4 regions of the Thorsellia kenyensis genome follow, and region 1 is predicted to be linked to each of the others. Evidence: predicted binding sites of a transcription regulator. Region 1 holds the regulator's gene; each other region holds the start of a gene.

Region 1 (7,606 bases):
CTGCATCATTGAGCAAGTTAGTAATTTTTTTTACTAACTCTTGTTTATCATGAATAATTAACAATGCTTGATCAGATGACAGTTTTTTACAAATCGCTGTGAAATTAAAAACATGTGGACCCATAATGACAGGAAGTGCATGAGCTGCAGCCTCTAATGGATTATGACCACCTACCTCAACTAAACTTCCTCCGACAAATGCGATGTCGGCTACTCCATAAAGCAATAATAACTCACCCATGGTATCAGCAACAATCACTTGCGTGGATTCTTCAGGGATCATTCCTGACTGTCGAGTGATATAGCTTAATGAGTAATTATCAGCTAATTGCTTTACTTTACTAAATCTTTCTGGATGCCTTGGAACAACAATTAATAATAAATTTGGAAATTGTAATAAAAGAGATTTATGTGCCTCGAATATGATCTCATCTTCACCTTGATGAGTACTTGCAGCAATCCAGATAGGTCTATTAGGCGCCCATTGTCGTCTCAGGGTCACCGCTCTTGCCGCTAGATCGGGGGTAATAGAAATATCAAACTTTATACTACCCGTAATTGTGATCTGAGAACGCCTTAAACCTAAATCAATAAATCTTTCTGCATCGGATTGGTGCTGTGCACACAAAAGCGTGGTTTGCCTCAGCAATGGCTTCATCAGTGGTCTTATTCTTGAATAACCTCTATAGGAACGTTCAGACAAGCGAGCATTGGCTATAATTAAAGGAATTTTACGTTTATGCAATTGATAAATAAGATTTGGCCATAACTCAGTCTCCATGATAATAACAATTCTGGGGCGAGTTGAGTTTAAAAAACGTCTAATGCTCCCCCATAAATCATACGGCAGATAAACATGGGAGACCTCTTTACCAAATGCTGATAGAACCCTTTCAGAACCAGTAGGGGTCATCGTTGTGATAGTTATGGGTAAATTGGGATATCTATTTTTTAATGCCCTAACCAAAGGAACAGCGGCAAGGGTTTCGCCAACAGACACAGAGTGTAATACAATTCCACCAGGCCTGACTTTTTTACGACAAAAACCATAACGTTCAAAAATACGCTTTCTATATCCTGAATTTTTAAAGCTGCGATAAAGTAATCTAAGCCAAATTAGGGGTTGGATACAATAAAAAATGACCTGGTATATTAGAAAAAAAAGCATAGGGCTAGACACATATTTAGGTTAATGAATGCAGTGCATATTAGACAATATGATACCACAAATACAGAAATAACTGCATATTAGCATATGAATATTTGTGCAAAGCAACTTATTTTTTTACTTGTTCCGTTCGTCCTAAAAAATTAAGTTTACCTGTGCAGTACTTACAACAATAAGAACTTTTAAAACCGAGAACTTTATTGTGCCTTATTGCTGATAAATAGTGAGTCCTACAAGCACACTTATACACAAAAAGGGTGACTTCTCTTAAGGGAATTTCAAAATTATGAGTGACTTTAGGGGGTAATCCAAAGCATTCTTGCATAAAGTCCGCCCACTCTTTGCCATGAGGTTTGATAACACCTCTTTTTTTTACACTATAGTAACGATAGACAAATAAATGAGACAGTTCGTGAGGAATAACTTCTTCAATAAAGGGAATTTGATGTGTAATCAGCATCGATTGATTAATTCTAATTTTCCATTCTAAAGGATATGCTAGGCCTGCAGTTTTTCCTTTCAAATTATAAAAAATAGCAGGGGCATGATAATCTACGCCAAGGTACTGATTAGCTAACAATAATGAACGGTTAAGAAACTGATTAGATCTATCAATCAGTTCTTCTAACACTTCCTTATGTCCGTCCCCCATGTGCTGAATTAACGCGTGCCAAATACAACGATTGTTTTACCGTGCGCCGAAATTAATCCTTGCTCTTCTAGCATTTTTAGAATTCTTCCAACAGTTTCTCTAGAACATCCGACAATTTGACCTATTTCTTGTCGAGTTATTTTTATTTGCATACCATCAGGATGAGTCATAGCATCAGGTTGTTTAGCTAAATTTAAAAGTGTTTGTGCAATACGACCAGTTACATCTAAAAAGGCTAAATTACCCACTTTTTTCGAAGTGCTCTGCAATCTATTCGCCATCTGAGCTGATAATCTCATCAAAATTTCAGGATTGACTTGAATAAGTTGCTTAAACTTTTTATAAGAAATTTCAGCTACTTCACACGAACTTTTCGCTTTGACCCAAGCGGATCGAACTTGTCCTTCTTCAAATAGCCCAAGTTCACCAATAAAATCACCTTGGTTTAAATAGGATAGGATCATTTCTTTTCCATCTTCATCTTTAATCAAAACAGCTACAGATCCTTTCACTATATAATATAGTGTTTCTGATTTTTCTCCTTGATGGATCAAAGAGCTTTTAGCTGCATATTTATGGATGTGACAATGAGATAAAAACCATTCTAAAGTAGGATCTGGTTGTGGTTTAACGATAGCCATGCTTTATCCTTATATCTAAAGGCTGATTAATGACACACATTGAAATCTAGAGATTTATACTAAACCAATGCAACTTTACGTCAAGCCAATATGCCTAAACGTAGGTACTTGAAACCAAAATAATCATATGAATGATAATAGCTTAAACAAATAAAAATTCAACTAGCCAAGAGTAAATAGTTTTGCATCCCCCTAATAAGGCAATAGGATTTAAATTTCAACTCAACAATCCCAACAGTACTCTTTAAAATTTTGCTAGATTATTTGTATTTTTGTTAGGGAAAAAGCTAAAAAACCATAGTCCAAATCAAGAGGAATACAGTATAAACTAGGGAAATGTCAGGGCCGCTATTTAAATTTAACTTTGTTACTTCTAAAAGACAAATTCTAGTAAAACGGTTGAAGAATCTATATGCAACTACGGAGGTTAATTCGAATTAGTTTTATAGGCCTCTCATAATTCATGTCTACACTATATCATGAAAAGTACTTAATATATCAGTTATTGAAGAATTTGATAGGGTCTTACAATGTTGAACTAAATATCCAAATATCGGTTTATTCAAAAATTTTTTTTAATAAACAACTCTTGTCATCTTGATTTTTATAAAGATCTAATCAAGCAGACAACATAAAAAGCTATCAAAAATTTCATCAATTTCGCTTAGCAAAAAAAAGGGGCCTTAGGCCCCTTTCGTATTTAATTATTAATTAAGCAATAACTTTCGCTACAACACCCGCACCTACTGTACGGCCACCTTCACGGATAGCAAAACGTAAGCCGTCATCCATCGCAATAGGAGCGATTAGAGTAACTACCATTTTGATGTTATCGCCAGGCATTACCATTTCAACACCTTCAGGTAATTCTACTGCACCTGTTACGTCTGTAGTACGGAAGTAGAATTGAGGACGGTAACCTTTGAAGAATGGCGTATGACGGCCACCTTCATCTTTACTTAACACGTAAACTTCTGATTCGAATTTAGTGTGAGGTAAGATTGAACCTGGTTTAGCAAGTACTTGACCACGTTGAACGTCATCACGTTTTGTACCACGTAATAAAACACCCACGTTTTCACCAGCACGACCTTCGTCTAGTAATTTACGGAACATTTCAACACCAGTACAAGTTGTTTTAACTGTGTCAATGATTCCGATGATTTCAACTTCTTCACCTACTTTAACAATTCCACGCTCTACACGGCCTGTTACTACTGTACCACGACCAGAGATTGAGAATACATCCTCAATTGGTAATAAGAATGGACGGTCAATAGCACGCTCAGGTTCTGGGATGTATGAGTCTAACGCTTGTGCTAACTCAATGATTTTTTCTTCCCACTCAGGCACGCCTTCTAATGCTTTAAGTGCTGAACCACGAATAACTGGTGTATCATCACCAGGGAATTCGTATTGTGAAAGTAATTCACGTACTTCCATTTCAACTAATTCTAATAATTCTTCATCATCAACCATATCACATTTGTTTAAGAAAACAAGAATGTAAGGTACACCTACTTGACGACCTAAAAGGATATGTTCACGAGTTTGTGGCATAGGACCATCTGTTGCAGCAACAACAAGGATAGCACCATCCATTTGCGCAGCACCCGTGATCATGTTTTTAACATAGTCAGCATGTCCTGGGCAGTCAACGTGTGCATAGTGACGCGTTGGTGTGTCATATTCTACGTGAGAAGTATTAATAGTAATACCACGCGCTTTTTCTTCTGGTGCATTGTCAATCATGCTATAGTCACGTGCTTGACCACCATAAGTTTTAGCTAAAACTGTAGTGATTGCAGCAGTTAACGTTGTTTTACCATGGTCAACGTGACCGATAGTTCCTACGTTCAAATGCGGTTTTGTACGTTCAAATTTTTCTTTAGACATGTTATGAGTCCCTCAAAAAAAAATCATTGATCAGTTGATGCCAAAGCAAAACAGATGTTTTACTGGCTACTTAGGTTAAAATAAAGGAATAGATAGATAATTTCGCTGGGTTCAAGAAGTGGTGCTGATAGGCAGATTCGAACTGCCGACCTCACCCTTACCAAGGGTGTGCTCTACCAACTGAGCTATATCAGCACATCAAAACTGGAGCGGGCAGCGGGAATCGAACCCGCATCATTAGCTTGGAAGGCTAAGGTAATAGCCATTATACGATGCCCGCAATTTTGAACTCGGCTGCTTTTATCTCTCTAAACTTTAGAGGCCGAGCTATTATATCGAAAAAATACTCATTTAAACAGCTCAGTAAGGCAATTTTTTCTTTTTTCTCTACTACAATTAATAAATTAATTGTACTTAAGCTATGGTGGTGGGAGAAGGATTCGAACCTTCGAAGTCGATGACGGCAGATTTACAGTCTGCTCCCTTTGACCGCTCGGGAACCCCACCAGCATTTTGGTGCCGGCTGCCGGAATCGAACTGGCGACCTACTGATTACAAGTCAGTTGCTCTACCAACTGAGCTAAGCCGGCTTAAGTGGCGTGCATTTTAAGTATTCCTTCCACTTTGTGCAACTAAAAATTTAACTTTTCTGTTCTTTAGCTCTTTTTTTGAGCTTTTTTCGCTAAATTCACCCACTTTTGATGTTTTTTCACTCAAAAAATAAACATTAAAATGAATTATACCTTCAATTTTAAAAAATATTTACTTATAAAAATGATTTTTCCTCGAAGTTTTCTTGCTTAAAAAATAAAATGTAAGCAAGAAAATATTTTTTTATTGATAAATCCTAACAAGATGACTTCACTAGGTAACCTAATTGTTATATTATCGCTTAATGTTTCTAAATAGATAGATAATTTTAAGCTATCTCCCCCCAATAAAATTAAGTAAAAAGATGGGCATAATGCAAATAAATACCTCAAGACAATTTTTTAATCACTCTCTTTCTCCTTACCTAAACTTTACAAGAAAAGAATGGGCAGAACTCAGAGCTAATGTGCCCATGACAGTAGATGAAACAGATCTTCATCAATTACAAGGAATTAATGATAAATTATCATTAGAAGAAGTCGCTGAAGTATACCTTCCCTTAGCCAGGCTTTTAAATTTATATATTAGCTCTAACATTCGCCGGCAGACTGTTATTAATGAATTTACCGGAAAAAAAACTGCTAAAATACCCTATATTATTGGTATAGCTGGTAGCGTTGCTGTGGGTAAAAGTACAACTGCACGATTACTACAAACCTTATTACGAGCATGGCCAGAACATAGGCAAGTTGAATTACTCACTACAGACGGTTTTTTACACCCGAACGCCACCTTAAATTCAAAAAACATAATGCATAAAAAAGGATTTCCCGAGTCTTATGATATGAAAAGCTTGGTTCAATTCGTTTCTGATATTAAATCAGGTAAAGAATTAGTTAAGGCGCCACTTTATTCGCATCTAATATACGATATTGTACCTAATCAATATAAAACAATTGAATCACCTGATATACTAATTATTGAGGGCTTAAATGTTCTACAAAGTGGTATGGACTATCCCCATGAACTGCATAGGGTATTTGTTTCTGATTTTGTTGATTTTTCAATTTATGTCGACGCTGAGGCAAGTAATTTAAAAAATTGGTACATAGATAGATTTTTGAAATTCAGAAAAGGCGCATTTTCAGATCCTAATTCTTATTTTCACAGTTATGCGAAATTACCAGAGGACGAAGCAATATCGATTGCCTCTGCTGTTTGGGACAGTGTCAACGCAATTAATTTAAATCAAAATATTTTACCCACAAGAGAAAGAGCGAGTCTTATTTTGAAAAAGGGAGCAAATCATTTAATTGAAGAAATTAAACTGAGAAAATAGTTAGTAGCATAAATAGATTGCTATCAATAAAATATCTATTTTTTTTGCTCTATTTTGGTTTAAAAAGATTCCTTTTTTCTCAAAGAAATATCACCAGCAGATACGCAGATAAGATTATCCCCACTTTTTCTGCTGTTAGTAAATGATGGATGTAATAGTAAACGTCCTTCTTTATCAATTCCTTTATATAAACCAGAAACCAGCTTATCGTTAAGAGAAAGGTTGACCTCAGTATCGATGTCAAACAAATCATAATACATCCATTCATTGAGAAGTTTTTTAATCATTGAAGAGTCTATTTGTTTAAAAAAATCCCACAATTTTTGTTGCATCGCCATGACCAACTTATTTTTATCAATTTTATAACCTTCTTGAATTAAACTTATCCAGTCTTGTGTGACAATTTGTGGATCTGCCTCATTCATATCTAAATTAAGTCCTATTCCTATGATGACGCTCATCTCCTGCTTCAATATTTTAGTTTCAATCAGTATACCTCCCAATTTTTTTTGATTGAGGTATATATCATTAGGCCATTTAAGTTTCAAATTATTAACACCAAACTCTTGCAATACTCTTACAGTCAGTATGCCAATAAGTAAACTCAGACTACTAAAAAATAAATCCACACGGGAAAATTTCCAATAAAAAGTAAAATATAAATTACTGCCAAAAGGTGCATAATACCTTCTACCTCTACGTCCTCTTGCAGCAAATTGATATTCAGCAATACACACATCTCCTGGGATTAATTTTGCGGCATGATTCAAAAAAAATTGATTAGTCGAATCCGTAATTGGCAATAAAAAAATGGCTCTATTGTGTTTAAAAAGGAATGATTTTTCATGGACGGTTATAGGCGTTCTAACAAGAGACGGAACACCATCCACTCGCGTATTTTTTTGAAGACGTTCTGATAGGAAATTAGAGATTACTTCTGATGAGTCATTACTGCCCATCAATAAGAATCCATTTGTTTGAAATGTCTTTTGGCAATATAACTGTACAGGTTGAGATAAGCGATAACCTTTTCCTTTAACACTAAATAGCGTAAGCCCCCAAAGCTCAATTTTAGAGATTACTTGATTTACGGCCTGTCGACTAACACCAAGTTTCTTGGCAATTTCCTCACCTGAATGAAATAGCCCATCTGATAAAATGGTGACTATTTTTAGAAGGGTATTTTCTAAAGACATTCTCATTTCTGGATCCCACAATTTTCTAAAAAATATTACACCTAGAGTCGCTTGACATAGGGATATATTGCATCTACTCATATTGATTATGTCAAATGAAATACAATTGTAATTAACTAGCAA
Region 2 (7,606 bases), on a different contig from region 1:
GTAAAAAGTTGAGTATACGCCACTTCTAAATTTTTAATGAGTTCTGCATTTGTAGTTAATGGATTGTCTAGTGATAAAAAATAGTCCATCTCCTTTTGAACCCCATTAAGGTTAGCAATAGCTTTACCCAAATCTGACTCAAATTGCACGGGATTATTCTCTATTAATGAAGCAGCTGCTCTATAGGTGTCTAAACGTGACTGTATCAAATTCAATTTAATAGCAGCAAGAGAATCTATTTGGTGGTTTAAGGTAACAGTTTTTGAGAAATTATTATCATTGAGCGCAGAACGGTAAACTGAAATACATGAAGAGATAATATGCATCGTGACAAATGAAATAATTAGAATCGTAAGACTTGTAGTAATTTTAATTTTATTGAACATGGTTTCAATCCTTTGAAATGCAAAAATTAAGTCTAGAGTGAGCGATTTGTGGTACTATTCCATTTTTCAATGGACCTCAGACTTCTTTTGTGACGTTGAAGTGTATAAATGATACACGATTAGACATTTTTTATGATATATTATTACATTGAAAGCATTCGTCATTTTTGTCAAATTTATAAATCAATGCATAAATTGACAATAAAGCCATTATTTATGGTTTTCGATAAGAAATCATTTATTGAATGTAACATTTATTATGTATCATTCATTATAGTTAATAAAATCAACATACCGTTTTTGCATTACTTAACGCCCACTGAATAGGCTTATGCATATGTCTGTGCCTGCAACTTAATGTGATTTTGGTACATAAATGCTAAAAACTACTAAGTTTGATTTGCCGATAACGTTGTTCAAGAAAAAACAGAGGTGCTTCCAATGATTCAAAGAGATAATTATATTTTTAATGTTCCTAGACTAAACCTAATTACACAAAAAGATATGCATATCCTCCCTGAAGGTGCCATGATGGCCACTTTTGGTATGGGGTGTTTTTGGGGGGTTGAGCGCTTATTTAGTAAAATCCCTGGGGTCATTAATACATCTGTTGGCTATTGCGGTGGCATATTACCTTTCCCCACATACGAAGAAGTTTGTCAAGGTAAAACCCTTCATGCCGAAGTTGTTAGGGTATTTTATTCGCCCTCTGAGGTCACTTTTAAGACCCTTCTATCTGCTTTCTGGGAAAATCATAATCCAACCCAGGGAATGCGCCAGGGTAATGATATTGGAACACAGTATCGCTCAGTAATTTTTTGTCATGATAATGCACAATTCACTGAAGCTATTGCTTCAAAAGAGATTTACCAAGAAAAACTTAATGAATCAAGAATAGAAACGCCTATTACAACTGAAATTAATTCAGCATTAGATCATGTTTACTATTTTGCAGAAGATTATCATCAACAATATCTATTCAAAAATCCAGATGGTTATTGTGGTCTTGGTGGAACAGGCGTTTGCTTTATTTAAGCCTAAATGGATTTTTTTTAAACAAAGGAAACATTATTTATATGGTTAACGAAGTTTTAAACAGTTTATTTATTATATTCATACTCATTTTGATAAGCGCATTTTTTTCAGTTTCTGAAATTTCACTAGCAGCTTCAAGAAAAACTAAACTCAAAATGATTTCAGACAGTGGCGATACTCGTGCCGATTTAGTAATTAAATTTCAAGAGAAACCAGGTAAATTTTTTACAGTTGTACAAATTGGGTTAAATGCTGTGGCTATTCTCGGGGGGATAGTTGGAGAAGACTCTTTTGCTAGAAAACTAGATCTATTTTTCCAACGTTTTTTCTCTGAGTCTGTCGCTGGTAATCTTGGTTCTATTTCATCATTTATTCTTGTGACAAGTGCATTTGTGCTTTTTGCAGATTTAACCCCTAAACGAATGGGAATGATAGCTCCAGAATTAATATCAATAAGAATCATTAAGCCTATGAGATTCTGTATAACGATATTTTCTCCTATAGTTTGGTTTTTTGATGCACTAGCCAATTTATTCTTCAAAATTTTTAAAATCCCAACAACACGAAATGATGATGTAACTTCCGAAGATATTTATGCACTTGTTGAAGCGGGTGTAATGGCTGGTGTTCTTAACAAAGAAGAACATAAGTTTATTGAAAATGTGTTCGATCTTGATCAGAGAACAGTACCCTCTGCAATGACGCCTAGAGAGGACGTAGTCTATTTTGAAAAATCAGAGACGGATGAAATGATTAGAGCTAAAATCGCCGCTCATCCACACTCTAAATTTATTATTTGTGAAAATGACATTGATCATATTATTGGCTATGTTGACTCTAAAGATTTACTCAATAGAGTGCTCAGTAATCAAAGTATTTCTCTCGATAGTGGTGTTACAATTACAAGTGTTCTCATGTTCCCCGATACTATTACACTTTCAGAAGCCCTTGAGAGTTTCAAAACATCTAAAGAAGATTTTGCTGTTGTATTAAATGAATATGCCATTGTTATGGGTGTTATAACACTTAACGATGTATTGACCACTTTAATGGGCGGACTCGTTTCTCAAGGTGATGAAGAACAAATAGTTAAACGAGATGATCATTCTTGGTTAATTGATGGAGTCACTCCGATTGAAGATGTTCAATGGGCGTTAAATATTAATGATTTCCCTGATACCGATAATTACGAGACTATTGGTGGATTTATGATGTATAAATTGCGTAAAATCCCTAAAAGGACCGATGTAGTTTCTTTCGAAGGCTATAATTTTGAGGTTGTTGATATCGATAATCATAAAATAGATCAACTGCTCGTCACACGCATCAATAAAGAAGAAATTTATAAAGATGTAACTATGGAAGAAGTTTAAATTGCTACATAAATGCACTCATCTGATTATTAATTAGACATAGAGTCTTTAAATTGTGACAATTCTCAATCAAAAATATGATTTTACTTGACGAACGTCACACTTTTGGTAATTTATAGTAAGTATTTTGATTTTTTTAATTTCCACAAACAAAAAAGAGGTATTTTTTATGACAATTAAAATTGGTATTAATGGCTTCGGTCGTATTGGTCGTATCGTTTTTCGCGCTGCTCAAGCCCGCAAAGATGTAGAAATTGTTGCTATCAACGATCTTTTAGATGCTGACTACATGGCTTATATGCTTAAGTACGACTCAACTCATGGTCGTTTTGATGGGACTGTTGAAGTTGTTGATGGCCATTTAGTGGTCAATGGTAAAAAAATTCGTTGTACTTCAGAAAGAGATCCTGCCAATTTAAAATGGAATGAAGTAGGTGTTGATGTTGTTGCTGAAGCAACTGGCCTTTTCCTAACAGATGATACTGCTCGTAAACACATCGAAGCTGGTGCAAAAAAAGTGGTTATGACAGGTCCATCTAAAGATGATACACCAATGTTTGTTATGGGCGTTAATCAAAACAGCTATAAAGGTCAAGATATTGTTTCAAATGCGTCATGTACCACAAACTGTTTAGCCCCTTTAGCCAAAGTTATTAATGATAACTTTGGTATTGTTGAAGGATTAATGACTACAGTACATGCTACGACAGCAACTCAAAAAACAGTTGATGGTCCATCAGCTAAAGATTGGCGCGGTGGTCGTGGTGCAGCACAAAACATCATACCTTCATCAACAGGGGCAGCTAAAGCGGTTGGTAAAGTTATTCCTGAATTAAACGGTAAATTAACGGGCATGTCATTCCGTGTACCTACACCTAATGTTTCTGTTGTCGACTTAACTGTTCGTTTAGAAAAACCCGCTAGCTATAAAGCTATCTGTGAAGCAATTAAAAAAGCAGCTGATGGAGAAATGAAAGGGGTACTTGGCTACACTGAAGATGAAGTTGTTTCAACTGATTTTAATGGTGAAATTTTAACATCTGTATTCGATGCTAAAGCAGGTATATCATTAAATGATAACTTCGTTAAATTAGTCTCTTGGTACGATAATGAAGTGGGTTATTCAAATAAAGTTTTGGATTTAATCTCTCATATTTCTAAATAATTACTATTAAGTTCATTATAAGGCGGCCTAGGCCGCCTTTTTTACATATAAGATAAAATGAAAAAAACTTCTCCTCTCTCACAGTATCAAGGTGCCTTTTTTATTATTTTGGCAGGAAGTGCATTTGCAGGTGTGAATGCTTTTACCCCTTACGTGGCCTCTACTTTTTCTCTTAATGCTAGTTGGATCGCTTTATATCAGTATTTTTTCGCTCTCATTGTTATGCTTCCATGGCTATTAAAAAGTGGTATCGGCAAACATGTAAAAACAGACTTTTTTTGGCGCCATTTTTGGCGGGTTATTTTAGCCGTAATTGGTGTACATTTTTGGATAAAGGCGCTTACCGTTCCTATTCCTATCGGCCAAGGCTTATCACTTTTAATGATTTCACCATTATTTGTTTGTTTAGGTGCTGTTTTTTATTTAGGAGAAACCATTTCTACTAAAAGAAGCTTAGCATTAATTACCGGATTTATTGGTGCTTTGATTATCTTAAACCCCTGGTCTGATTCGTTTAGCTACGTGATGTTTTTCCCCTTAATAGCAGCTTTTTTTTGGGCTTGCCATACGGTTATGCTTAAAAATATAACAGGTAAAGATTCTGCATTAACGATTGTGTTTTATTTATACATTCTCACTCTTCCTTTTAATTTTATACTGGCAATTACCGATAATTTAACCCAATTTTCCACATTTATGTGGATTAAGCCTAATAACACTGGATTGTGGTATTTATTTTTACTAGGGGCATTAACTGCACTAGGACAATGGTCTCTAGCAAAAGCATACAGTGCAGCAGACGCTACCTATATCCAACCCTTTGATTATTTCAAGTTACCTATCAATGTGCTCCTAGGATATATTTTTTTCGGTTGGGGCATAGATGGCCTATTTCTCATTGGGGCCTCGTTAATTATTTTAGCAACTCTTTATTTGACCTTCGGGGACAAACCCAAATTACTAAAATAATTTTTAATAACTATTCTAATTGATAGGGGTACTTTAAATGCAGGCTAAAATATAGCCTAATGTCCAGTGAGTGGGTGTTAATTAATGCAAAAATCTGCATTTTGAATTACATTACATACATAAACATAAATTCATGCGCGTTTCAGGGCACTTAACTTATCCCTCCATACCCAAGCACCATTTTTTACAGATGAGAATTGATTACACTACTCTGTAGTGTAATCAATCTTTAAAAATCATAATCAATAATCACTCAACTTTAAGGAGTTTATTATGGCAAAAGATTATCAAACCTTGGTCAAAGAGATCATTACGCTTGTAGGTGGTAACACCAATATTAATTCGGTTGTACATTGTGCAACACGACTGAGATTCAACTTGAAACAGACTCATTTAGCGAATATTGACGCGATTAAAGATCTTAAAGGTGTCTTAACGGCAGTTTTAGCCAGTGGACAATTTCAAATTGTCATTGGTAATGAAGTACCAGAAGTATACGTTGCACTGACTAAAGAGCTTGCACTCTCCAGCGAAAACCATCCTCATATTTCTATAGAAGACTCTGTTGAAACAAAAAAGAAATCAATCGGAAGTCGTCTTATTGACACCATCTCAGGCGTATTTGCCCCAGTTTTAGGAGTCATGTGTGCATCAGGTTTGCTCAAAGGCATAATTGCAATTCTGATGATGAAAGGCGTGCTTATAGAAAATAGTGGGACACATCTCATCTTAAACGCTGTTTCTGATGCCCTGTTCTTTTTCTTGCCCGTTTTACTTGGCTATAGTGCTGCTAAAACATTTGGTGGTAATGTATTTATCAGCATGGTGCTTGGCGGAGCATTAATCCACCCAGCAGTTAGAGGCTCAGTAATTGATGATACAAATTTAGAATTTCTATTTTTTAAACTCACCTTAATTGACTATGCCTCTTCTGTCCTTCCTATCATATTAGCAGCATATGTTAGTGCGCACTTAGAACGCCTATTCAGTAAAATATTACCACAGGCCATTAAAAATTTTATTGGCCCTATGCTTGTATTATTAATAGTAGGCCCCCTTACTTTTTTACTTATTGGTCCTGTTGCCAATTTTTTAAGTTTTAAATTAGCCTCTGGATATCAAGCTGTTTATTCATTCAGTCCTGTTTTAGGCGGTGGGCTTATTGGAGCACTTTGGCAACCATTAGTTATTTTTGGTTTGCACTGGAGTTTTATTCCTATTATTCTTAACGACTATGCCACTGTAAAAACCAGCTTTTTAGATCCTATGACCCAAATTGCGGTAATGGGTCAGGTTGGTGCTGCATTTGGTTTACTCATACGTATGTTGATGACTAAAGACAAAGTCAACTCAGGATTAACTGCCTCAGCGACACTGTCTGGTGTTTTTGGTATTACTGAACCCATTATTTATGGTTTAACGCTACCAAGAAAAAGCCCCTTTGTTATGGGGATCATTGCCAGCGCATGCGGAGGAGCCATCGCTGGTCTTTTAGGTGTTAAAGGCTATACATTCAGTGCGCTGGGTATTTTTTTCCTCGCATCTACTATTTCACCTGAAGGAATAGGTGCAAGTTTCAATGCTGCTGTAATTGGTACATGCACTGCTTTTGGTATTGGTGCTTTGCTCACTGTAATATTTTATCGGCCCAAAAATAAAAATAAACTATAATCTTATTGTCTCAGAGCAATGTGAATAAGTTCTATCAATAAAGAGTTATATTTCTATAAAAATTATCTTCAATATTAATAGGTAAGTTATCTATATATTTATTAAATTAGCAAAAGGATTTTTAATATGCAATTATTTAACACAAAACTACTTAATGAATCAGAACGTTTTCCTGAAGGTTTTTTATGGGGCGGTGCTACTGCAGCGAATCAAATTGAAGGCGCTTATTTAACAGGTAATAAAGGACTTACAATCGCTGACATACTACCTGGAGGGAAAATAAGACTCGAATGGCTGCAAGATGAAAGACCACTTGAAATTATAGCAGATAAATACACCTACCCAAATCATGAGGGTATTAATCATTATGAACATTTTAAGCAAGATATAGCGCTTTTTGCTGAGATGGGATTTAAGTGCTACCGTTTTTCCATATCTTGGGCGCGCATTTTCCCGACTGGAGAAGAATTAACGCCTAACCAAGAGGGGCTAGATTTTTATGGGAATATTATTGATGAATTAATTAAGCACAATATTGAACCCGTTGTAACTATCTCTCATTTTGAGATGCCTTTGTATCTTGCCAAAACTTATGGTGGATGGAAAGACAGAAAACTTATTTCTTTATTCTTAAATTATTGTGAAGTTCTATTCAAGCACTTTGGCAAGAAAGTTAAATATTGGATGACCTTTAACGAAATCAATAGTGCATTTATGATGCCTATAATGAGCCTGGGTTTTCAGACTAATGGCGATAATTTTAAAAATAAAGACATATTTCAAGCGTTACACCATCAATTTGTTGCAAGTAGCTTAGCCATTAAATTGGGTCGAGAAATGATAAAATCTGTAAAAATTGGCTCTATGGTTATCGCAGCACCCTTTTACCCATTGACTTGTAATCCTAAGGATATCCTATATGCTTTTGACATAGAAAGGATGTGGAATTTCTACTGTAGTGATATCCAAGTGAGAGGCGAGTATCCTTCTTATAGCCAACGTCATTT
Region 3 (7,606 bases), on a different contig from region 1:
TTAAACGTTATCGCCATAAATCATCCTTTTTAAATAGTTTGTCTTCAATAAATAGAAAGTATGCTTGGTTTGAAGAGACTTATCTTGTCTATTTTTGTTCCCAACGTATTAAATAACGTCATTCGTCATTTTGACAAGCAAGAAGAAATCTAATATTAATCGTTCAAAATGAAATATTAAAAAAGATCCCGACCCAAAAAACAAAAAACAAAAAACAAAAAAAACATGAGTTTAAATTACTCAGTTTAGTGTAATTGAATAGTTCAAATTTAATCAGTATTTTCCACTAATAAAATTAAAATGATCTCAATGATTCTAGCAGGCTTTAGCTATTTTTCTAGTATCTGTTTCTCGGGAAATTAAAATATTCACTAGTATCAAAAATATAGTCTAATCAACCAATCAATTTGTATCAAGTTATCTCAAAACATAAAAATAAATTAAACTGACAAAAAAATACAAATCTTTTCATTTATATTTTCTTGTTTAGACTTAGTATGACTCAAATAGACCATTTATCTTATATAAGTAATTGTTTTTAATTTTAATTTAAATGAGATGCAAATTTCTCAAACTGCAGAGTAAAATGTTCTGATAAGCTTAAATGTAATCTTTGAAACTGCATTTAAATTTGTCAAGTACCTTTTTTTAAAGATATATGCTATTAATAAAAAAGAGTTATTTAAAAAGGAATTTTTTAAAGCGTTTTTCAACTAATGCAATGGATCGCAATTACATTTCTTATTACCTCGTTTTTGATTGCAAGTCCTCATGAAAGAAGCAATAAAATGCAAAGGTACTCTTCCTTTTTATTCATTTATTGCCGTTTATAAAAATTTTTGACTTAGTCCTTTGAATCTAATCTTTAATATCCTTACAAAAGTGTATTAAGTAAGTTACATTTAATTATTATCAATTTAGGAGTCTATTTATAATGAGTGAACAACTAACGCCAACTAAACCTTCATTGTTGAAAGTTAATTGGCAGGTATTTATTAGCGCAATTACCATTATATTTTTACTGGTTGGAATGAGTTTTTGGCAACCAGAAAAAATGAAAAATACATTTGAAGATCTTCAATCTTGGTTAATTAGTGATGTTGGTTGGTTTTATGTATTTACTGTTGCTGTGATATTTTTTACGACCATAGTACTTGGAATTAGTCGTTTAGGTGATATCAAGTTAGGGCTTGATCATGAAAGCCCTGATTATGGGAATTTCACGTGGTTTGCAATGCTCTTTTCAACAGGGATGGGGATTGGCCTAATGTTCTTTGGTGTTGCGGAGCCACTAATGCATTTTGTCTCACCACCTCTAGGAGAGGGAGGACAAATTACAGATGCCCAAGAAGCGCTTAAATTAACCTATTTCCACTGGGGACTCCATGGTTGGGCTATTTATGCTATGGTTGCGATAATACTCGCTTTTTTTAGTTTTAGACATGGGCTGCCACTAAGTTTACGTTCTGCACTTTATCCCTTAATAAAAGATAAAATTTATGGACCTATAGGTAATGCAATTGATACATTTGCGCTATTAGGCACAGTATTTGGGGTGGCAACCTCGCTTGGATTTGGTGTATTACAGATCAACAGCGGATTAAATTATTTATTTGATATTCCTGTAGATAGAACTGTGCAGATTATACTTATCATTTTTGCTACAAGCCTAGCTACTCTATCTGTTACAACAGGTCTAGATAAAGGGATCAAAATTTTATCACAAACGAATTTATTCTTTGCCATTATATTGATGATATTGATACTGCTGCTTGGTCCTACCATTTATTTGTTGAAAGCCTTTTTACAAAATGCAGGCGCTTATTTTTCAGACATTGTTTATAAAAGTTTCAACCTGTATGCTTATCAGCCGACTGACTGGATAGGTGGATGGACACTTTTCTACTGGGGCTGGTGGTTATCATGGTCCCCATTTGTAGGATTATTTATCGCTAGAATTTCTAAGGGCAGAAGTATTCGTGAGTTTGTTTTTGGTGTTTTATTTGTTCCAGCAGGCTTTACGTTTTTATGGATGACAGTATTTGGAAATTCAGCAATTAATATTGTTCAATCTGATGCATTATCAAACTTAGCTGAAATAGCTAAAACAAATACGCCGATTGTATTGTTTGAATTTTTACAATATTACCCTATGTCCACATTTCTTTCATTTTTATCTCTGGTATTGATTATTGTATTTTTTGTGACATCTGCTGATTCAGGCGCTTTAGTTATCGATATGCTAGCATCAGGAGGAAAAACAGATACACCAGCCTATCAGAGAGCATTTTGGTCTATTACCGTGGGTATTATAGCAATAGCATTATTGCTAGCGGGTGGCTTAGCTGCATTACAAGCAGCTACTGTGGCTAGTGCATTTCCCTTTACGTTTATTTTATTGATATCTATGTGGGGACTGGTAAAAGCTCTGAGGATTGATCATACGAAGAAAATGATAGCTCAGCAATCATTAAATACATCAGGGAATATTTCATCTACCAATATGAACTGGCAAAAAAGAATGCGTAATTTAATGATTTACCCAAGACGTACTCATATAGAAAGATTTCTGAATGAAGTGCTTAAGTTAAGTTTTGATACGGTATGTGAAGAATTCACTCGTCAAGGGGTGGCAACGACAATAGAATCAGGTGAGGAAAATAGCCTTAAATTAACGGTCTCTCATGGCAGTGAAATTGATTTTGTTTATGAAGTGAAACCAATAGCCTATCTCAAGCCAGATTTTGCATCGACAGAGGATGACAGTGAGAATGCTAAATATTTCCGAGCGGAAGTCTTTTTAAAAGAGGGTGGACAAAATTATGACATCATGGGGTGGACTAGTCAGGACGTCATTAATGATATTGTAGAACAATATGAAAGACATCTTCATTTTCTGCATGTATTGAGATAAAGTCAGTCTATCCATTTTTGTTCGACAAGATCTTAAAGTATGGGTGATTATTATCAGATAATCACCCATACTTACATTAGAAATGTCTATTTTGAGCAAACGAGTTTTAATCAATTGCTCTGAACTAAGTTAGGAAAGCGTAAATATTAATTGCTCAATGAAAAGCTAAGGAGTGTTTGGAATTTAGCTCTTAGTTAAAATTCATTTCTAAAAGCAGAGATATCCAAAGCGTTTTCTTATTAAGCTATAAAATAAGGAACTCTTTGGATATTAATATTAACTGAAGGCTTTATAAGCTAATTAAAATGAGAGGAATAACCCTGCAATTGTCGCAGCCATCAGATTTGATAAAGTACCTGCAATAATTGCTTTAACACCCATCTTAGCGATAGTAGAACGTTTTGATGGGATCAAACTGCCCAAGCCACCAAGTAAAATAGCAATAGATGAGAAATTTGCAAATCCGCAGAGAGCAAATGAAATAATTGCTGTTGTCTTTTCTGTCATCACAATACCAGTAGTTGGAACAACTGATGCATTTTCACCCACATATTCTACAAATGAAAGATAAGCTACAAATTCATTGAGAACTAGCTTTTGACCTATAAAGCTACCTGCAAGTTGCGCTTCATCCCAAGGAACACCTATCAAAAATGCAAGAGGAGAAAAAAGCCATCCTAGGATAAGTTCTAAACTCAAACCATCATAGTTAAACCAGCCACCAATGCCACCTAAAAGGCCATTTACTAGGGCAATTAAGCCAACAAAAGCAAGTAACATAGCGCCAACATTTGCAGCCAATTTTAGGCCCATTGCTGCGCCGCCAGCAGCAGCATCAATTACGTTAGCAGGTTTTTCTTCACCGCCAGAAATGTCATCATTACTCAGTTCTTGAATTTTTTCAGTTTCAGGTTTAATAAGTTTAGCGAATAACAAACCACCTGGTGCAGCCATAAAAGAAGCAGCAACAAGATACTCTAAGGGAACACCCATCGAAGCGTATCCAGCGAGAACACCACCAGCAACCGAAGCCAGACCACCGCACATAATTGCAAATAATTCAGAATCAGTCATACGTGATAGGTAGGGTTTTACAACTAAAGGGGCTTCTGTTTGACCAACAAAAATATTGGCTGAAGCAGACATAGATTCCGCTTTAGATGTCCCTAATGCTTTTTGAAGACCACCACCTAAAATTTTTATTACCCACTGCATAATGCCAATGTGATATAAAACGGCGATTAAAGCAGAGAAAAAGATTAATGTGGGTAGGACTTGGAAGGCAAAGATAAAACCAAAGCTATTCACATTTGAAATCAGACCTGAGAATAAAAATTCCGATCCACTTTTACCATAATCAATAACATTTTGTACGCCGGCCGAAAAACCAGCAAGTAAATCCCTTCCCCAAGGGACATATAATATAAATCCCCCGAATAAAAATTGAATTGCGAAAGCACCTATTACGGTTTGATATTTAATTGCTTTTCGGTTATCACAAAATAATAGAGCAATGCTAATTAGTACTGCCATACCAACCAAGCTCATCAGAATAGATGTCATAATTAGATTCCTTGTTAAGTAGCAATAAATGCCAATAATGAGTATTACAATTTTCAATGCTCTTTTAAAGCAGGCTTTAATAATTCAAAAAATGATTTGTTAAATACTTAAACTGTTTGTAATTGATACAAGACCGTTTAAACCATCATAGCAAATTACAATTTTAATTGAATATATCTTAGGGATTATAGAGTATTGATCTAAATTCTCAAAATTGAATTAATTTTAGAATTTGATCTCATTCTAACAAATTTGTTTGTTTGGTTGCTTTTATTTGTTGTTAATTGTGATTAACTTAACAAATTTGCTGTCTGTATTTTAATATGTTATGGAATAATATGAATTTTCAATAATTAACTGGGGTTTATGTGAGAATATTCACATATATGTGGGTAAATATTCAGAATAATTGAAAGTTGCAAAAATAATCATTCAAATCAAAATCTGGTTAGGGGGTAAATAGAATTAAAAAGAAGTAAAAAATTGGTAGAAAGTGAAAGTAACGAAATAAGTACTGCGTCAAGAGATTACTCTGAGTGCTTTTGTTAACTTTTATTGTGAAAAGGTTGCTTCTCCTATTGGATAAGCAAGAAAATAGAACGAACTTAGAGTAGCTGATTAATATAGATGTTACTTATGAATGGCAATTTTAAATTACTTATCTACACTATTTGTTTGCCGTACTTCAGGAATTTAGTTAAGTATCATTTTAGTTATTTGATAACAAACAGGTGTGCGCCCTTTCCCCCATTGATAGGGATGACTTACCTTCTTATGGTTTATTACTTATTTTTTTCAATAAGTTGACTAAGTCATGATTAAGATATTTATTGTTATTCCACTTAAGGTAAGTGAATAGAAGAGAACTACATCCTTTTAGTATTTAAAAGCTCTAACTTTAGAGGAAGTAGACTTGTTAACACTGCGAGTAGACGGGTATTGATTAAATTATTCCCTATGATTTTTAAGTCAAATATGTTTTTATCTTGTTACCGCAATCCATTCGTTTTATTAATTTAATCGATAAATTTTATATTGTGGTTTTGATATAAGGTAATCATTACCTGGATAAAAAGTTTGTTGTTTAAAATCTGATATCCATATTTTCCCATCGAACATAGCAGAATGACCATGGATATCTCCCTTCGGAGGCTGTATTACTGCGATATCGCCCGCAATCAATTGACTGTCTTTAGGTATTTCTTTAAATCCTTTATTCATTAGGCTTTCTCCTAAATATTTTGCACTAGGGACTGCTTCAATATGAATACCACCTTGCGCTAGAGCCAGTCTAACGGCTTTTGCACATTCACCTGTACTTTTCGGTTGTGCATTCGCTTTTAAATAATTAATAGATCCTTGTAAATCCCAGTTTTTATTATAAATCACGGTTGAAAACTTTGAGTTTTTAGATATTTTGTCGGATTTCGTCAACAAAAGATTTTTATCATTTTGAGAAGGTGATAACCCAAAATTCATGGATGATTGAGTTGTTTTAGAGGATGTAAGAGAGTCATTAAACGCAAAAGCAGTGGTTTGAACTAAACACAAAACGCCAATAGAAACATGCTTGATTAAATCCATTGTTACTCCATAGAGGACTCTAAGTGGGTTGATGTCAAAATAATAACTAATTGTATAGTTTTCTCATCCCAAGTGACAGCAAATTTATGTCATATTTTGTCATTTTAAGGAGGGATTTTCAAATGACACTGCAGCTAATTGAAATACCAAGTTATATAGATGAGCCACCTCATTTTTTACTGTGGAGTGCGGATGAAATGGCACCTATTTTATTAGGTTTAGTATTAGGCATATTTATCGAGCAAGCATTTGTGCTAACAGCACTTGGACTAGTGTTTACAAAATTGTATAGGCGATTTCGAAACGGTAAACCCGATGGGTATTTGTTGCATTATATGTATTGGAAAGGAGTTTTGCCTTTAAATGCTAAATCAATTCCAAATCCATTTGTGAGGAGTTACTATCCATGAGATATGATCTCTTTACTAAGAAGTATTTAGGAGTAATTGAAGAGAATAAAATATTTAAAATAGTATTGATTTTAGAACTCATCATTATCCTTTTTCTAACAATTCAAAACTTTCATCAAAAAAGCATAGTGACTTTTATTCCCCCGACACTTAATGAACAAGCGAATATTGAAAAATATTCGGCGTCTTCGGAGTATTTAACCTCTTTAGCTTTGTACTTCTCAGGACTCGTCGGAAACGTTACCCCTGGTAATGTGTCTCTTATTGAATCAGCATTATCCCCCATGTTATCTCCTGGCATTTACCAGCATGTCATGGATGTTCTTCATATGCAATCGCAACAGATAAAGAATGATCGTGTGACGTTAAGTTTTGGGCCTAGGCAAGTAGAGCATGATGTAGAAAATGGAAAAATTTACGTTACTGGTTATTCGATTGTTTCAGGTATAGCAGGGGAATCAAGTCGGGAGCTAAGAACATATGAATTTGAAATTAAGATCCAAAATTTTATGCCTATCGTTATGTGGATGAGCACATATCAAGGTCAACCTCGTAAATAAGGATATTTATGAAAAACAACAAACGACAATTAAATTTTGATAACACAAATTTTCTCGATTTTTTTTATGTTAAGAAAAAAATGAATCAATTAATTTGGAAATATAAGCGTTTACAGAGTAAACCTCAACTGTTAGCTCTTTTATTTAAAAGAGCACAACGACTTATATCCTTTCACATTAGAACTATTATTATCATGTTTCTTTTTTTTGCCTATTCTGCATTTATATGGGCTGATAGTGATAGCACAGTAGATTATAAAAAGGAACCGATTAATTTCTCTCATCAATTAGTTGATATAAATAACAAAGAGCTATTCACTTTTTCTCAGCACATGATAGAAAATATTTTACTTATTATTCAAACTCCGACACTCCATGTGTCTTTAGACAAAAATATTGTAGCGGCAGAATTGAATTTAAATAGCATTAAAAAGGCGCCAGATAAATATAGTGAAAAAAACTTTCATTCAGCACAAGAGACAGAAATTAAATTAGGACAAAGGCTTGACGAGAAAAAAAGTATTTTAGCTAGCGAAGATTTAAAAGAGAAAACCCATAATATTGAATATCTTATA
Region 4 (7,606 bases), on a different contig from region 1:
CTACACAGTGCGTATAAACCTTTACTAAATCATTTTTTAGACAGAGAGGATGCGGGCTCGTTTACACGCTTAACAATCACCTACCCAATCGTACAGAATGTGGATGAAAAACGGTTTTTACTTGAGTGCTATCCTCTAAATGCTTTGCTAAAAACTTGCCAAATAGAATTTATTCCCTCCAAGGTAATAAGTGCAGCTGATGCGCCACTTTTTTATGATATTGAAGGGGTAAATCAACAGCTTCAAACATTAAAATGGAAAGTATTCGCGCCAAACCTATCGACCAAGGATAGTGTTGAGCAGGAAAGCTTGAACAATTGTGGTTGGATCATCTATCGTAATGAAGAAAACATAGTAACGCCTTTTTGTGAACAATTTGATAAAAATACCATCAGGTTGTCTGAACATTTAAGTACTGAATTCGAGTTAATATTCCAATCAACAATGGATTTTATCAAAATACTTGCAATAAAACGCTTAAATGAACTAGTAAAAGATAATCTGCTGACTCTAAGACCTCTTTTCTTTGAACAGCTTATTATTGATATTCAGTTACCAATGAAAGATGATGAATTGAACTATGGACATGAAATTATTTCCTTTCAGGAAATTTTACATGAAGATATCTATTTTGGGGTTCTTGAATTATTAGAGTTTATTGCAGCACCTATCATCGGTAGTGTCGATATGCGTACCCTTCAAACAGGACAAATTTTGCCTATTATCCGGTACAGTGAAAGCGATATTACACTCGCTATCTATACAAGAGAATACTCGACGGAGTTACCTAATCTCAAACATCAGGTAATCTACAAAGATGGAATCACTTCAATTGAAGCCCTCAAGAAGATTAAATCACAGCTCAGTTTATCTAATGTCTATCAATTATTAAATTCTAATTTTAATAAGGTTTTTGAGACTCAAAGTGTATTAAATCATCCCGTTAAAGCCGCCTATGTTAAAGGAGCTGATAAACCCGTTCTTATCTCAGCAGCTCAACATGCAAATGAAACCAGTGCAGTCATTGGCGTTATGACCGCTTCTGAAAATCTATTAAAAGAAAATGAACAAGCCCATTTTAGCCTCGTGCCAATAGAAAACCCAGATGGCTATGATATGCATCAGCAATTTTTGTGTATCAGCCCTTGGCATATCCATCATGCGGTACGTTATACTGCTCTAGGGGATGATTTAGAGTACCGTAAAGACGCCCCTCTTTATGAAAAAGGAATAAGAAAAGCCGCTTTTGATATTGCATATGAGCAGTCAACACAAAAGACGCTCCTACATATCAATATGCATGGCTACCCGTCTCATGAATGGACTAGACCACTAAGTGGTTATATTCCAAGGGGATTTTCACTTTGGACTATCCCTAAAGGGATGTTTCTTATTGTCAGATATCATAGAGGGTATGAGCGTATAGCAAATGAATTATTAGATAAAGTCACCTTGCGACTTGCAACTAATAATGAGATTATGGCATTCAATAAAGCGCAAATCAGTATGTATGAAAACTATGCGGGAAAAATGCCATTCGAATTTAAAAACGGTTTTCCCTTTATCATCAGCGAAGATAATCGAAGTATTTTCCCCATTACTTTTATTACAGAATACCCAGATGAGACACTTCAAGGAGAGGCATACATGAATGCACATAAAGCACAATCCTTTGCCTGTGAAGCCATTTATTCAGAGTGGCAGACAATCGAGGCGGTGACTTTAAATTCGTTTATTAACTAAACGTGAGTATTCAGCTCTATTGACACCTTGCGTCAGCTGATTTTGCCGCAAGGTTTTGTTTAATGACAAATTAACTTTTTAGTAGACGCATCAAATCGTCACCTTTGTTTTCCTCATCAAAGTACTCTTCGTCATCTGTTGTTTCTTCTAAAATTTCAATACCCAAAATATCATATAACTCCGAAATTCTATCGAGTGTTTCTTCTACATATAAAGATTCAGCTTCAGATAACTCTTCCCCTTCTTCTTCTTTGAGCAATAATTGCTCTAAGCGAGTGGATGCCTCAAGTTTCACTAATTCTTTTTCTAACAACCCACGAGCTTTAGAATCTAACATCGATGATCCATTATTTTCTAAAGTTTCTTCGCTTACAGTAGCAAAGTTCAAATTATCACTTAGGGCATACTGACTTAAGTCAATTTTTACTTTACTACCAATTCTAGGATCACTATTTCTACCACTGTCTTTTTTGGTGCTACTTTTTAAGACTTCTTGATGCCTACTTCCTGCAGGTAAACCCTTCCTATTTTTTAATTTTTTTTGTTTACGAGCTTCTTCGTTAAGTTCAGCTCTGGTTTTTTTTCCATCTTTTTTGTATTTCTTTTTGCCATTCTGTTTCACATAATTTGAGGCATTTTTTTTCATAACTGGCCATTTCCCTAAAAAATCATTGATATGTTTATCTTACAACTCAATCACGAACTCATTCATACATTCAAGTGACTTCTACCCCTAATTGGATGCTCATCTGTGGATTAAATGTCGCTCGAAAACATCTGGATTCACTTAACTTCAATAAGCAAAAACAACCTAAGAGCCACCTTTCGTTTTAGAATTTATTCAGTACAAAATCTGTCAATGAATTGAGTAAATAATATTTTCATTATAGCCTGATTTAAATGAATAAACGTATTTATTTCACTTTAGACGGTAAATATCACATCAACTACATTAAATTCGCTTTTACCTTTAGTTATTACTTAGATAATCCTATCACCTATTTAAAAGATTAAAATAGTGAATATGATTTCTTCTTTAACAATTTATGCTTCTCAAAATAGCGATAAACATAATATAACTAACTAATTACACACCATGAAATATGATTTAAAATAATAAAAAATGAAAATCTACATCCTATTTTTGCCAAAAATGATGTAAGTCATGTAAAAATACATTCAACTCTCTTAGCCTAAAGACATAAAAAATGTGATCTTAATCTCGTTTTTCTAAAACTAAGGAGAGTGCTATGACTAATGAAAAAAATCATGCGTTAGATATGCTGCTAGAAAAAGTCAAAACAGCTCAGGCAATCTACGCTAATTATTCTCAAGAGCAAGTCGATAAAATATTCAGAGCCGCGGCTTTAGCCGCTGCAGATGCAAGAATACGATTGGCTAAATTAGCAGTTGAAGAATCTGGCATGGGCATAGTCGAAGACAAAGTGATAAAAAATCATTTCGCTTCAGAATATATATACAATGCTTATAAAGATGACAAAACATGCGGTATATTAGAAATTGACGATGTTTTTGGTACCATGACAATTGCTGAGCCAATTGGCATTATTTGTGGTATTGTCCCAACAACTAATCCAACTTCTACAGCTATATTTAAGGCACTAATTAGCTTAAAAACCAGAAATGGGATAGTATTCTCTCCTCACCCTAGAGCTAAAAAAGCGACTAACCTAGCCGCTAAAATAGTTTTAGATGCCGCAGTAAGAGCAGGGGCTCCTAAAGATATCATCGCTTGGTTAGAAGAACCAACTGCTAGCCTATCCAATCAATTAATGCAGCATTCATTAATTAATCTAATCCTCGCAACGGGAGGGCCTGGTATGGTAAAAGCAGCTTATAGCTCGGGTAAGCCAGCAATTGGCGTTGGAGCAGGTAACACCCCTGTTGTGGTTGATGAAACAGCTGATATAAAACGCATGGTTGCTTCAATTATGCTTTCTAAAACGTTTGATAATGGTGTGATTTGTGCCTCAGAACAAGCTTTAGTAGTTGTTGATAAAATTTATGACGAAGTTAAAGCTCGCCTTATAAGTCATGGAGGTTATTGGTTAGAAGGAAAAGAGCTAGAGGCAATAAAAAAAGTTATTTTAAAAGAAGGGAGTTTAAATGCCAAGATTGTCGGACAATCAGCCTATCAAATAGCAAAAATGGCTGATATTATCGTGCCTCCTACAACCAAAATTTTGATAGGGGAAGTCAATAATGTCTCTTTAGATGAACCATTTGCTCATGAAAAACTCTCTCCAACCCTTGCTTTTTATCGCGCTCAAAACTTTGAGCAAGCCTTAGATATTGCAGAACAACTTATTCATCTAGGAGGAATTGGGCACACCTCCTGCCTATACATAGATCAAGACAATCAACAAGAACGTATCACTACTTTTAGCTACCGAATGAAAACAGCAAGGATTCTTATTAATACACCTGCATCCCAAGGCGGCATTGGCGATCTTTATAATTTCAAACTATCACCATCTCTTACCTTAGGCTGTGGTTCATGGGGAGGTAATTCAATCTCCGAAAATGTTGGACCTAAGCATTTAATCAATAAAAAAATTGTCGCAAAAAGGGCTGAAAATATGCTGTGGCACAAACTTCCTAAGTCTATTTATTTTCGTCGAGGAGCACTGCCTATTGCCCTAGAGGAGATAGCAACAGATGGTATAAAAAGAGCTTTTATCGTAACAGACAAATATTTGTTTAATAATGGTTATACAACCTTAATTACTTCTATTTTAAAAGAACACGGTATAGATACGGATAATTTTTATGAAGTTGAGGCCGATCCAACATTAGCGACTATTCATAAAGGTGTTGGTCAAATGAATAGTTTTAAACCTGATGTTATCATTGCATTAGGGGGAGGATCACCTATGGATGCAGCTAAAATAATGTGGGTACTCTATGAAAACCCTGAAACTGCATTTGAGGATTTAGCGCTTAGATTTATGGATATACGTAAAAGAATTTATAAATTTCCAAAAATGGGAACAAAAGCAAAATTTATTGCGATTCCAACCACCTCAGGTACTGGCTCAGAAGTTACTCCTTTCGCTGTCGTAACTGATGAAAAAACAGGCCAGAAATATCCATTAGCCGATTATGCCATTACCCCTGATATGGCGATTGTAGATCCTAATTTAGTTATGAACATGCCTCCATCATTATGCGCTCACGGGGGTATAGATGCGGTTACACATGCAATGGAGGCCTATGTTTCGGTATTAGCCAATGAATATTCTGATGGGCAAGCCTTAAACGCTCTAAAATTACTCAAAGAATATTTACCACAAAGCTATAAGGAAGGAGCAAAAAATCCTCTCGCAAAGGAAAAAGTGCATAATGCTTCAACACTTGCAGGTATAGCATTTGCCAATGCTTTCTTAGGAGTGTGCCATTCATTAGCACACAAATTAGGTTCAGAATTTCATTTGCCCCATGGTCTGTCCAATGCGTTATTAATCAGTAATGTCATTCGGTATAATGCGAATGACAATCCAACTAAGCAAACTGCCTTTAGTCAATATGATAGACCACAAGCAAGAAAACGTTATGCACAAATTGCAGATCATCTTGATTTAACACTTCCTAAAGATAAAACAGCCCAAAAAATTGAACGACTATTAGAATGGCTAGAAGGCTTAAAAACAACACTAGATATTCCTAAGTCCATCAAAGATGCGGGCATTCAAGAGAGTGAGTTTCTCGCGAAAGTAGATAAACTGGCCGAGGATGCATTCGATGATCAATGCACTGCAGCAAATCCTAGGTATCCATTGATTAGTGAACTAAAGCAGCTACTACTAGACAGCTACTATGGGAGAGTATTTAGTGAAGATCTCCCAGTATCTGAGCCTCAAAGTATTTTAGCAACAAAGCCGCTAGAAGGTGCAAATATGATAGATATCAAAATGTCTAAACGTAAAAAGAGTTAACACAAAAAAATAATACTTATCCTCCGATAACATTTTAATATGACTAAAACTCTTTAAAGTACAGCCTATATTGTTAATCACATATAGGCTTTTAGTTTTCTTCTTCTCAATGACTGCTATGAAATGAGAAAGGTTGAGCATCATCAACATTATCCGATTTAATATATCTTGCACTACCTTCTACAAAAATATAACCAATTTAAAATAACATTGAGCTTCAGTGGCTGTATTTGGAGTAAAAACTAAATACCACAACTTTATATAATGACTTCATCAATCCGCAACAAATTAATAGAAACCACATCGTCATAACCGATGATTTAAGTTAAAATATAACTTCATCATATTGTTTAATTTAAAGGCGCCCTATGAAAGACTATCAAATTGAGTTTATTGAATTTGCATTAAATCGAAATGTCCTTAAGTTTGGTTCATTTACCTTAAAATCTGGAAGAATTAGCCCCTATTTTTTTAATGCAGGGCTATTTAAGACTGGGGCAGATCTCGCCTTACTCGGTCGTTTTTATGCCGCAGCCTTAGAAGATGCAAAAATCGACTATGATGTCATTTTTGGTCCTGCCTACAAAGGTATTCCTATCGCAAGTACAACAAGTATTGCACTTTTTCATCATTTCAATAAAGACATTCCTTATTGCTTCAACAGAAAAGAAGTCAAAGATCATGGTGAAGGCGGCTTAATGGTAGGAAGCCCTTTGAAAGGTAAAGTCATGTTAGTTGATGATGTCATCACCGCAGGCACAGCCATTAGGGAGTCAATGACGATTATAGAACAAGCGAATGCCAGTTTATCAGGCGTTCTCATCTCATTAGATAGACAAGAACGAGGTAAAGAAAGTTTATCAGCTATTCAAGAAGTCGAAAGAGATTTTGGTTGTAAAGTCATTTCCATTATTTCACTTGACAACATATTAGCTTATCTATTGACTCAACCCGGTAAAGAAAATGAACTAGAACAAATGAAACTATATCAAGAACAGTATGGTATAAAACTATGAGAACTGTAAACTCCAAAAAACGATTCATTGCTGGAGCTGCTTGTCCTGAATGTAAAGAGTTAGACTCATTGAGATTATGGCAACATCAAGAGTTTAATGACGCAAATCAACTCATTTATGAAACGGAGATTATTGAATGTGTGATGTGTCATCATACGCAAACTCAAATAAAAAAAGAGAGTGCATCACCTAATATGCCCAACATGATTGGGCAATTTAAATTAGACTAATTATTTGTTCTCCCTTGCCAACGCTCAAATAAATCTTTGGGTAAAATAATATCTAATTGATCTAATATTCTATTGATTGTTTGCAAAATAATATCATCTATACGAAGGGGCCGATGATAAAATGCAGGCATTGGCGGCATAATAATGGCGCCTAACTTTGCCGCATCAGACATTAAAGCCAGATGTCCACTATGTAGTGGCGTCTCTCTAACACATAAAACCAGAGGCCTGCGCTCTTTTAAAACAACGTCTGCAGCTCGTGTTAATAAATTATCACTATAACTGTGGACAATACCTGACAAAGTTTTAATCGAACAAGGTAAAATTATCATACCATCTGTTTTAAACGAGCCTGATGAAATAGATGCACCAATATCTCTTAGATCATAAAGTTCATCAGCAAGGGCTTGCACCTCTTTAATGCTATAATCTGTTTCTAAAGCAATAGTTTGTCGCGCAGCTTGGCTTAAAATTAAATGGGTCTGAATATTTTCACATGATTTTAATACTTCAAGCATTCTAATGCCATAAATCGCACCACTTGCCCCTGAAATACCAATAATAATTTTTTTCATCTTTACTTATCGCATCCATTTTATTGCTTTTATCGTCATATTGCTTTAGCTTTGAATTATTTCATAGCAAGTCTCTGTCTGACCAC

Evidence for each region. The regulator CRP, encoded in region 1, controls carbon source genes, mostly activating them, when cyclic AMP is high. The targets are predictions, from matches to a motif close to ATGTGANNNNNNTCACAT.
Region 2: the regulator CRP is predicted to act here: its motif matches at 2,880-2,897, upstream of gapA (glyceraldehyde-3-phosphate dehydrogenase).
Region 3: the regulator CRP is predicted to act here: its motif matches at 4,702-4,719, upstream of ACFFIT_RS12895 (NupC/NupG family nucleoside CNT transporter).
Region 4: the regulator CRP is predicted to act here: its motif matches at 2,952-2,969, upstream of adhE (bifunctional acetaldehyde-CoA/alcohol dehydrogenase).

What each region holds. Positions count from the first base shown of each region.
Region 1 covers NZ_JBHLXE010000046.1:43,843-51,448, forward strand. Annotated here, with positions in the region: gene waaA (lipid IV(A) 3-deoxy-D-manno-octulosonic acid transferase) at 1-1,168, opposite strand, end outside; gene ACFFIT_RS04545 (SprT-like domain-containing protein) at 1,278-1,820, opposite strand; gene crp (cAMP-activated global transcriptional regulator CRP) at 1,829-2,461, opposite strand; gene tuf (elongation factor Tu) at 3,173-4,357, opposite strand; tRNA gene ACFFIT_RS04560 (tRNA-Thr) at 4,477-4,552, opposite strand; tRNA gene ACFFIT_RS04565 (tRNA-Gly) at 4,563-4,637, opposite strand; tRNA gene ACFFIT_RS04570 (tRNA-Tyr) at 4,780-4,864, opposite strand; tRNA gene ACFFIT_RS04575 (tRNA-Thr) at 4,872-4,947, opposite strand; gene coaA (type I pantothenate kinase) at 5,322-6,287, shown strand; gene ACFFIT_RS04585 (biotin--[acetyl-CoA-carboxylase] ligase) at 6,347-7,489, opposite strand.
Region 2 covers NZ_JBHLXE010000027.1:98,769-106,374, reverse strand. Annotated here, with positions in the region: gene ACFFIT_RS03030 (methyl-accepting chemotaxis protein) at 1-386, opposite strand, end outside; gene msrA (peptide-methionine (S)-S-oxide reductase MsrA) at 828-1,421, shown strand; gene paeA (polyamine export protein PaeA) at 1,463-2,794, shown strand; gene gapA (glyceraldehyde-3-phosphate dehydrogenase) at 2,964-3,959, shown strand; gene ACFFIT_RS03010 (DMT family transporter) at 4,017-4,928, shown strand; gene ACFFIT_RS03005 (PTS transporter subunit EIIC) at 5,202-6,599, shown strand; gene ACFFIT_RS03000 (glycoside hydrolase family 1 protein) at 6,726-7,606, shown strand, end outside.
Region 3 covers NZ_JBHLXE010000111.1:28,294-35,899, reverse strand. Annotated here, with positions in the region: gene ACFFIT_RS12905 (LacI family DNA-binding transcriptional regulator) at 1-17, opposite strand, end outside; gene ACFFIT_RS12900 (BCCT family transporter) at 935-2,914, shown strand; gene ACFFIT_RS12895 (NupC/NupG family nucleoside CNT transporter) at 3,215-4,477, opposite strand; gene ACFFIT_RS12890 (hypothetical protein) at 5,489-6,061, opposite strand; gene traL (type IV conjugative transfer system protein TraL) at 6,184-6,471, shown strand; gene ACFFIT_RS12880 (TraE/TraK family type IV conjugative transfer system protein) at 6,468-7,031, shown strand; gene ACFFIT_RS12875 (hypothetical protein) at 7,040-7,606, shown strand, end outside.
Region 4 covers NZ_JBHLXE010000108.1:146,003-153,608, reverse strand. Annotated here, with positions in the region: gene ACFFIT_RS11930 (M14 family metallopeptidase) at 1-1,743, shown strand, start outside; gene yihI (Der GTPase-activating protein YihI) at 1,814-2,389, opposite strand; gene adhE (bifunctional acetaldehyde-CoA/alcohol dehydrogenase) at 2,994-5,699, shown strand; gene pyrE (orotate phosphoribosyltransferase) at 6,068-6,715, shown strand; gene ACFFIT_RS11910 (YheV family putative zinc ribbon protein) at 6,712-6,945, shown strand; gene ACFFIT_RS11905 (UbiX family flavin prenyltransferase) at 6,942-7,520, opposite strand; gene rlmB (23S rRNA (guanosine(2251)-2'-O)-methyltransferase RlmB) at 7,577-7,606, opposite strand, start outside.